Regions from separate parts of the Bradyrhizobium sp. OAE829 genome, predicted to be linked through region 2. Evidence: predicted binding sites of a transcription regulator. Region 2 holds the regulator's gene; each other region holds the start of a gene.
What was found. Region 2 encodes PhoB, which activates phosphate uptake and scavenging genes when phosphate is short. Its sites were predicted from a motif close to TGTCATNNANCTGTCAT; they were not measured.
Positions count from the first base shown of each region.

Region 1: ABIE49_RS20815 (alkaline phosphatase) is a predicted target of PhoB. The motif match lies at 1,310-1,326, and genes of this name have one in related genera.
Region 3: ppk2 (polyphosphate kinase 2) is a predicted target of PhoB. The motif match lies at 1,380-1,396, and genes of this name have one in related genera.

Region 1 is NZ_JBEPOE010000001.1:4,310,349-4,313,552, forward strand. It holds gene ABIE49_RS20815 (alkaline phosphatase) at 1-1,218, opposite strand, end outside; gene argG (argininosuccinate synthase) at 1,376-2,713, opposite strand; gene ABIE49_RS20825 (phosphatase PAP2 family protein) at 2,833-3,204, opposite strand, start outside.
Region 2 is NZ_JBEPOE010000001.1:3,669,523-3,672,726, reverse strand. It holds gene pstB (phosphate ABC transporter ATP-binding protein PstB) at 1-758, shown strand, start outside; gene phoU (phosphate signaling complex protein PhoU) at 782-1,498, shown strand; gene phoB (phosphate regulon transcriptional regulator PhoB) at 1,583-2,284, shown strand; gene ABIE49_RS18000 (GcrA family cell cycle regulator) at 2,453-2,962, opposite strand.
Region 3 is NZ_JBEPOE010000001.1:5,454,783-5,457,986, reverse strand. It holds gene ABIE49_RS26175 (methyl-accepting chemotaxis protein) at 1-1,344, shown strand, start outside; gene ppk2 (polyphosphate kinase 2) at 1,462-2,382, shown strand; gene ABIE49_RS26165 (hypothetical protein) at 2,412-3,053, opposite strand; gene ABIE49_RS26160 (TIGR00282 family metallophosphoesterase) at 3,075-3,204, opposite strand, start outside.

The DNA of each region.
Region 1 (3,204 bases), 640 kb from region 2:
GCGCACCGCATTGTCGAGCATGATGGTGTCGTAGACGGCGCGGTCGAAGTCGAGGGCATGCGCGTATTTGTCGATCAATCCGGATTCCACCATCAGGAAGAAGCCGGCCTCGTTTTTCGACAGCACGTTCAGCGCGGCCTGGAGCTGCTCGGTCAGGTCGGGCTGCTCGGGAAATTTCTTGACGCCGCCGCCCTTGAGGAATTTGCGATCCAGCGCCCCATCCATGTTTCCCGTGGCGAACAGCCCGAGCAACTGGCGCGTCTCGGGTTTGGCCGCCAGCGCATTGAGTTCGCCGGCGGTCGTCGCCAGGGCATAGCCGGCTTCGCGGAACCGGGCGATATAATCGACCTCGTCCTTGCGCTTGGATCCGGCCGCCGATTTCGGCAGGAAGTTCGCGCTGCCTCCGCCCAGCAACACGTCGGGCCTCGCCGCGAAAAGCTGCTCGACAATCTCGTCATAGGCAGCCCGGCGGCGCGTATGCGCCACCATCGCCGCCGGCGTAGCGTCCTCGACTTCGGTGGTGGTGACGATACCGATGCTCATCTTGAGCCGGCGCTGGGCAAGGCTCGTGACGGTTTCGACCTTGGGATCGTCGAACGCGTCTCTGGTGCGGTCGGCATAGACGCCCATCGCGTTGACCGCGCTCTTGTGGCCGGTGGAATAGGCGCTGGCCGAGTTTGCCGAATCGGTGATGATCGAATCCGAGCCGGCGGTCGCCACCAGCGCCGTATGCGGCATGTCGTCCATCGCAAGCTTGCCGAGGCTCTTGCCCTCCGCAATGCCCTTGGAAAGCAGCCGCGCCCCGACGCGATGGGCGGGCGACATCCCGTCGCCGATGAACAGGATCACGTTCTTCGCCTTGCGCGGCCCGGTGTCGTAGACCGTCCACGTCACCTTGCGGCTCTTCGTGCCGTCGCTGACCTCGACGACGACCGGGCCGGGCTTTGCCAGCTCGACGTCGCGAAGCATCAGCGCGGATTGGTCCCTGCCGTCCTCGCGCTCGATAAACGTTGCGGCCCGGCCGAACACGGCGGCGTGGTCCTCGCCGTTGACCGTTACCTTCAGTTTCGACTGGTCGACCCTGTCAGGAAATTCAACCTTGAAGTCGAACCGCGCGCCGGAGAGGATTTCGGAGCGGTCGATCGGATAGACTGTTTGGGCAACGACCGGCGATGCCGAGAGCACGGCGGCGAGGGTGATGATGGTGACTGGCTTGATCAAGATCTCGGGCTCCGCGCGTGCTTGCCTGCGGGACAGCGACAGCCATTGCTCAGCAAGGAGTGAAGGTGACCAGTTCTATCCACCCCGGATGACAGCTATGTAACGGCGGGCCGCAGCGGTGCAGCGGTGCCAAATAAAATCCGGCCCCGCAGATTCAGCTCTTGTCGTTACCAAGCTTGAAGATCTCGGAACCGTCCCCGCTCGATAGCAGGCCCGTGTCCGAATAAAGCTTCAGCTTGGCGCGGGTATCCGTGATGTCGAGGTTGCGCATGGTCAGCTGGCCGATACGGTCCGCCGGCGTGAACGCCGCATCTTCCACCTTCTCCATGCTCAGCCGCTCCGGCTGATAGGTCAGGTTCGGGCTTTCGGTGTTGAGCAGCGAGTAGTCGTTGCCACGGCGCAGCTCGAGCGTGACCTCGCCGGTAACGGCGCGCGCCACCCAGCGCTGGGCGGTCTCGCGCAGCATCAGGGCCTGGGAATCGAACCACCGCCCCTGATAGAGCAACCGCCCGAGGCGCATGCCGCTGATCCGGTATTGCTCGATGGTGTCTTCGTTGTGGATGCCGGTGACCAGGCGCTCATAGGCGATGTGCAGCAGCGCCATGCCGGGCGCCTCATAGATGCCGCGGCTCTTGGCCTCGATGATCCGGTTCTCGATCTGGTCGCTCATGCCAAGGCCATGCCGGCCGCCGATGGCGTTGGCCTCAAGAAACAGCGCCAGCGGATCGGCGAAGGTCTGGCCGTTCAGCGCGACGGGCTGGCCTTCCGCAAAACGCACGACGACCTTTTCGGCCTTGACGGCACAGTCGTCGCGCCAGAACGGCACGCCCATGATCGGATTGACGATCTTGATGCCGGTGTCGAGGCTCTCGAGATCCTTGGCCTCGTGGGTGGCGCCCAAAATGTTGCTGTCGGTCGAGTAGGCCTTTTCGGCGCTCATCTTGTAGGCAAAGCCGTTGGCGGTCATGAACGCTGACATTTCCGCGCGGCCGCCGAGTTCGTCGATGAACTGCTGGTCGAGCCAGGGCTTGTAAATCCGCAAGCTCGGATTGGTCAAAAGGCCGTAGCGATAGAACCGCTCGATATCATTGCCCTTGTAGGTGGAGCCATCGCCCCAGATGTTGACGCCGTCCTCCTTCATCGCCGCGACCAGCATCGTGCCGGTCACCGCGCGACCAAGCGGCGTGGTGTTGAAGTAGGTGTTGCCGCCGGTCGAGACGTGGAAGGCGCCGGACTGGATGGCGGCGATGCCTTCGTGCACCAACTGCGTGCGGCAATCCACCAGGCGGGCTTTTTCGGCGCCGAATTCGAGCGCCTTGCGCGGAATCTCCTCGTAGTCGGCCTCGTCAGGCTGGGCGAGGTTGGCGGTATAGGCAAAGACGCGTGCGCCCTTTTGCTTCATCCACACCAGCGCCGCCGAGGTGTCGAGGCCACCCGAAAAAGCGATGCCGACTTTTTCCCCTTTGGGCAGGCTCTTCAGGATCGTGCTCATCGTGCTTCCAATCGGTCGAAGTGGTGGATGTCGTTTGCGGCTTTGGGTGCGCGAATATCAAACTTTGCGCTTGTCGGCACGTGTTTAATAGCGCCATGCAGCAGCTGGCCGGGGGCTGATCAGCCCGGCTGGCGCGAGCCCTTGGTCAGACGGTTCCAGGGCCGGGCCAGGCGTGCCAGTGCGGCCTCGACGGCCGCATCCGAGACCCGGGTCCACGGCCAGCGGTATAGCCAGCCATGGGCCAGCCAGATCACCAGAAAGCTGACCAGGCCGGCGGCCGCCACATCGGTGAAGAAATGCCCGCCAAACGCCATCCGCAGCACAGAGGTCGTGATCCCGAACAGGGTCGCCGCCACATAGGCCAGGGGCCGCCATGCCGGCGGCGTCAGCGCCGCGGGCGCGTAAGCCCAGAACGCGGTGGCGCCCTCGCCGGAGAAGAACGAGCAGTTGCGTCCGCACGTGCCGCGCGGATCCCAATACGGCACGAACTC
Region 2 (3,204 bases):
ACGCGCCGCCGAAAGTGACCGCGCGCGGCCTGAACTTCTACTATGGCGAGCACCATGCGCTGAAGAACATCAACCTCACGCTCGGCACCCACCGCGTCACCGCCTTCATCGGGCCGTCCGGCTGCGGCAAGTCCACGCTGCTGCGGATCTTCAACCGGATGTACGACCTCTATCCGGGCCAGAAGGCGACCGGGCAATTGATGCTCGACCAGACCAACATCCTCGACCCCAAGCTTGATCTCAATCTGCTGCGCGCCCGGGTCGGCATGGTGTTCCAGAAGCCGACGCCGTTTCCGATGACGATCTACGAAAACATCGCCTTCGGCATCCGCCTTTATGAGAAGATCTCGAAATCCGAGATGGACGGCCGCGTCGAAAAGGCGTTGCGTGGCGGTGCGCTGTGGAACGAGGTCAAGGACAAGCTGAATGCGTCGGGCCTCAGCCTGTCCGGCGGCCAGCAGCAGCGGCTCTGCATCGCGCGCACCGTGGCGGTGCGCCCTGAAGTGATCCTGTTCGACGAGCCCTGCTCGGCGCTGGACCCGATTTCGACCGCCAAGGTCGAGGAACTGATCCAGGAATTGTCGGAGGACTACACCATCGCCATCGTGACCCATAACATGCAGCAGGCGGCGCGCGTCTCGGACAAGACCGCCTTCATGTATCTCGGTGAACTGGTCGAGTTCGACGACACCAACAAGATTTTCACCTCGCCGAGCGATCGACGCACCCAGGATTACATTACCGGCCGGTTCGGCTAAGCGCACATCGCGAGGAGAAGACAATGGCTTCAGAACATACCGCGAAGGCGTTCGACAGCGATCTTCAGGAATTGACCCGTCTGGTCGCCGAAATGGGCGGCCTTGCCGAACGCATGATCACCGAATCCGTCGATGCCTTGATCCGGCGCGATGTCGCGCTCGGAAAACGCGTCGTCGCCTCCGACGTCGAGATCGACCGCCTGCAGCACCTCATCGAGGAACGCGCGGTGCTGACGATTGCCCGCCGCCAGCCGATGGCCATCGACCTGCGCGAGATCGTCGGTGCCATGCGGGTGGCCACCGATCTGGAGCGGATCGGCGACCTCGCCAAGAACATGGGCAAGCGCGTCGCGGCGCTGGAGAACGATTTCCAGCCGCTGAAATTGATCCGCGGTCTCGAACACATGACCGATCTGGTGCAGTCGCAGGTCAAGTCCGTGCTCGACGCCTACGCGTCGCACGACCTGCCGGCGGCGATGGCGGTCTGGAAGGGCGACGAGGAAGTCGACGCCATCTGCACCTCGCTGTTCCGCGAGCTCCTGACCTACATGATGGAAGATCCGCGCAACATCTCGTTTTGCATCCATCTGATGTTCTGCGCCAAGAACATCGAACGGATCGGCGACCATGCCACCAACATCGCCGAGACCGTGTTCTACATGATCGAAGGCCAGCAGATCCTCGACAAGCGCCCGAAGGGCGACATGACCAATTTCGCCACCACGGTGCCAGGAAACTAGAAGCGAAACTAGAAGCGGAACTGGAAGCGGAAGACGTTCGCGTAACAAACCGCGTCAAAATCGGATATCAAGAGGCTGACATAGATGAACGCACGCATTCTGGTGGTTGAAGACGAGGAAGCGCTCACCACGCTTTTGCGCTACAACCTCGATGCCGAAGGCTATGAGGTCGAAACCGTCGCCCGCGGTGACGACGCCGATACGAGGCTGAAGGAGCGGGTGCCCGACCTGATCGTGCTGGACTGGATGCTGCCGGGCCTGTCCGGCATCGAACTGTGCCGCCGCTTGCGGGCGCGGCCGGAGACCAAGGCGCTGCCGATCATCATGCTGACCGCGCGCGGCGAGGAAAGCGAGCGGGTGCGGGGGCTGGCGACCGGCGCCGACGACTACATCGTAAAACCCTTTTCGGTGCCGGAGCTGCTGGCGCGGGTGAAGGGCCTGTTGCGGCGGGCGAGCCCGGAGCGGCTGGCCACCGTGCTGACCTATGGCGATATCGAACTCGACCGCGAGAAGCGCCGCGTCGCGCGCTCGGGCCGTCCGATCGATCTCGGCCCGACCGAATATCGCCTGCTGGAGTTTTTCCTGGAACATCCCGGCCGCGTGTTCAGCCGCGAGCAACTGCTCGACAGCGTCTGGGGCCGCGACATCTATATCGACGAACGTACCGTCGACGTCCATATCGGCCGCCTGCGCAAACTGCTCAACCCCGGCCGCGAACAGGACCCGATCCGCACCGTGCGCGGCGCCGGCTACGCGCTGGATGATCGGTTCGCGAAGGTGGAGTAGCCAATACTCTATCGTCGTCCCTGCGAACGCAGGGATCCATAACCACCGATCTCATTTTTTGAAATGAGCTGGAGCTCCAGCCAGGCATAACCACGAACCCCTGTGGTTATGGGTCCCGGCGTTCGCCGGGACGACAGCGATGTTTTCCGCGTAGCTTCCGCGCAGCCCTTACCTTGTCGGCTTCGGTGCCGGGCGGCGGCGATCGGAGGCCGGCTGATAGGCGATGCGCGAGTGATGTGCGCAATAGGGCAGGCTGGTGAGCGCCTTGCCGCCGCAGAAAAAGAATTCCGAGCTGGAGGGATCGCCGATCGGCCAGTGGCAGGTGGCCTCGTTCAGTTCGAGCAGCGTCAGCCGCTGGCTCATCGGCACCACATTGTCGTAGGCGACCGGATCCGGCTCCATCTCCACCTCGAAGGCGTGGGCCAGCGCGGTATTGCCGCGCGACACCGGGCGCGCCACCCGCATCATCTGCTGGGCGGGGCGCGCCTTGCGCTGACGCGGCGCGGCCGAGGAGGGGCTCTTGGCACGGCCGGAAAGACCCAGCCGATGCACTTTGCCGATCACTGCATTTCGCGTCACATTCCCGAGTTCCGCGGCGATCTGGCTGGCGGAAAGTCCGCCCTCCCAGAGCTTTTTAAGCTGCTCGACGCGCTCGTCGGACCAGGTCAATACCGTCATCGCATTCTTCCCTTCGCACAGAGCCGGCCAAACCGGGGGCAGCGCTGGCGATGCCAATTCTCAAAAATCCCAGCGGGCAGAATCCCTTAGCCCTCGCCGGGCGCAAAAAAGCCGCCCGAACGTTTACGCCTTACAAAATGGACTCTAGGGGTCAGTACTTCCGCACGAGATGTCGTACCCGACAGCCCAGACGCTACAATATGGCGGGACTCTGGCGCAAGAGTCCGCGTCCGTGCGTCCAC
Region 3 (3,204 bases), 1.8 Mb from region 2:
CGCATCGGCGGGCTCGGCGTGGAGCTTGCCGACATCGCCGGCAACGTCCAGGAGGTCGCAAGCCGCGTCGCGAACCAGTCGGACCGGTTCCACCACTTGCAGAAGACGGCCCAGACGATGGTCTCGGCCAACCGCGACATCGCCAATGCATCGCAGGCGGTGCAATCGACCACGTCCGCAGCCGTCGGGGAGATCGTTCAGTCGCGCAGCGCGGTGGATACGGCCGTCAAGCACATCGCCGAACTCGTCGAAGCGGTCGGCCGCATCGAGGCCCGGCTCAGCGCCGTCGGATCGGCGTTGTCGCAGGTTGCAAAAGTCTCCGGCTCGATCGAGGCGATTGCGAAGCAGACCAACCTTTTGGCGCTCAATGCCACGATCGAGGCGGCGCGCGCCGGAACCGCCGGCCGCGGCTTTGCCGTGGTCGCGAACGAAGTGAAGAGTCTGGCGGAAGGAACGCGCCAGGCCACGCAGCAGATTTCCGAGACCATGCGCGATCTCGACGGCCAGATCGGCAGCCTGATCGGCGAAAGCAGCGACGCCTCGCTCCGCGCCAAGAGCGCTGGTGAAGGCGCACAGCAGATCAGCGGCATCATCGCGCGCGTGCATCAGGGCATCGCGTCCGTAGGCTATGAGATCGACGGCGTCGCCAGGGCCGCGACGTCCAATCTCGGCCATTGCGACCGCGTGATCGAGGAACTCAGCCAGCTTGCCCAAGGCGTCGATTTGTCTTCCAGCGAGTTGAAGCAGGCCGACGGCCGGGTGGCGAAGCTGCTCGAACTGTCGGAAGGCCTGATCGTGCTGATCGCCGACAGCGGCGTCGAGACGGCGGATGCGCCGTTGATCCGCGTGGTGATGGATACCGCAAAGCAGATTTCCGACGCGTTTGAGGCCGCCGTCGCGCGCGGCGAGATCACCGTCGAGCAGTTGATGGACGAGAAATACCGCGAAATATCAGGGACTGATCCGAAGCAATATCTGACCGACTATGTCGCCTTCACCGACCGCGTGCTGCCCTCCATCCAGGATCCGATCCAGAAGAGCGATCCGCGCATCGTGTTCTGCGTCGCCTGGGCCAAGGGCGGCTATCTGCCGACCCACAATCCGAACTACCGCCTGCCGCAGGGGCCCGACCCCGTCTGGAACAACGCCAATTGCCGCAACCGCCGCCTGTTCAGCGACCGCGCGGTGAAGAAGGTGGCTGACAACACAAAACCGTTCCTGCTGCAGACCTACCGCCGCGACATGGGCGGCGGCAATTTCGTGCTGATGAAGGACCTCTCCTCCCCCATCCACGTGCGCGGCCGCCATTGGGGCGCTTTCCGCATGGGCTTTCGGCAATCCTGAACGACAGACGTCAATACGCCCTGCCCGGCGCGCGCTGTCACACCACTGACATGCGCATTTGAAACTAACGGTGATGCTGTGCATTTCCTTTTGCGCTTCCCTGGGCGGAGTATTCTGATGACCCAAAAACCACTGAATGGCTCGATCCATGACCGCATCCACGCGGAAATGATGGACAATTTCGACGAGGAACTGGAACTGGAAATCGACGACGACCTCCTCGACGCGCTGACCAACGAATTCGAGGGGGATCCCGCCGAGAAAACCGTCGACCGCCGGCTTTATTTCAAGGAACTGTTCCGCCTGCAGGGCGAACTCGTCAAACTGCAGAGCTGGGTGCAGCACCAGAAGCTGAAAGTGGTTGTCATCTTCGAGGGACGCGATTCAGCCGGCAAGGGCGGCGTCATCAAGCGCATCACGCAGCGGCTGAACCCGCGGGTCTGCCGCGTCGCCGCACTGCCGGCGCCGAACGAGCGCGAACGCACCCAATGGTATTTCCAGCGCTACGTGTCGCATCTGCCGGCCGGCGGCGAGATCGTGCTGTTCGACCGCAGCTGGTACAACCGCGCCGGCGTCGAGCGCGTGATGGGCTTTTGCAGCGACGCCGACGTCGAGGAGTTCTTCCGCTCGGTGCCGGAATTCGAACGCATGCTGGTGCGTTCCGGCATCATCCTGATCAAATACTGGTTCTCGATCACCGACGAGGTGCAGCATCTGCGGTTCACCATGCGGATCCGCGATCCCCTGAAGCAGTGGAAGCTGAGCCCGATGGACGTGGAAGCGCGCAGCCGCTGGGAGCAGTACATCAAGGCCAAGGAAGCGATGCTGGAGCGCACCCATATTCCGGAAGCCCCGTGGCACCTGGTCGAGGCCGTCGACAAGAAGAGGGCGCGGCTGAACTGCATCGCCCACCTGCTTGAACAAATCCCCTACAGCGACGTCCAGCAGGATCCCGTCATCCTGCCGCCGCGCGTGCGCCATCCGGACTACCAGCGCGGGCCGGTCCCGCCGGAGATGTACGTGCCGGCGCGTTACTAAGCGCGTAGCCAATGCAGCGGGCCGCGCAGCTAGCGCAGGGCTGCGGGCAATTCGAAGCCCTTGTACTCGCGCAGCAGCATCGCCTTGAGCACCGGCGTTTCCGGGCGGGCATCGGGCGCCGGCATCGGATTGCTGTCCGCCTTGATGAAATCCGGTGGCGTCCCCGGCAATTTGTAGAGATTGAAGCCGTTCCGCCGCACCGCGAAATCGGCCTGCAGATAGCCGTCCGCCATCATGGTGCCGGCGGGCGCGAGGTAGAAGCCGTCCTCACGATAAGGCCCGAGCATCGAATAGGTCTTCGAGCCTTTCCGGACGCCGCTGAGCTGGCTGCTCAACCTGACCAGTTCGGTTTCGCGGCCGTCGATGTTCACGTAGACCCGGCGCAGCGGCAGTTCGGCAGCGTCCTGCGTCACCACGCTGACGAGCACGAGCACATGCTTGGCGAGCGCGCGGTGTTCCTCGGGACTGGAAGCCCAGGAGAAGTCCACCGACGATCCTCTTGCCGCGCCCTTCGGCGCGACTTTCGCCGTGTTGGTCGCGGACTTCTCCAGCCGCCCGGTCATGTCTTGCAGCGACACCGGGTCCTGCGATACCGGGCGCTGGGTGAGCTTTTGCGCGGACGCCGGCTGCGACAGCAGCAACGCCAGCAGGAGAACCAGAAACCTTTGCATCACACCTTCTCGTAAGCCGGTTCAGTGGCCAGTCCAAAATCCCGGCACCGCCGGCTCCAGCCTGCCGCCCGCCCGCACCGGCGCTATTCGCAGCGCCAGCCCGGTGGCATCGTCGGTTTCGACCGCGACGCCGCTTAGTGTCGCCACACCG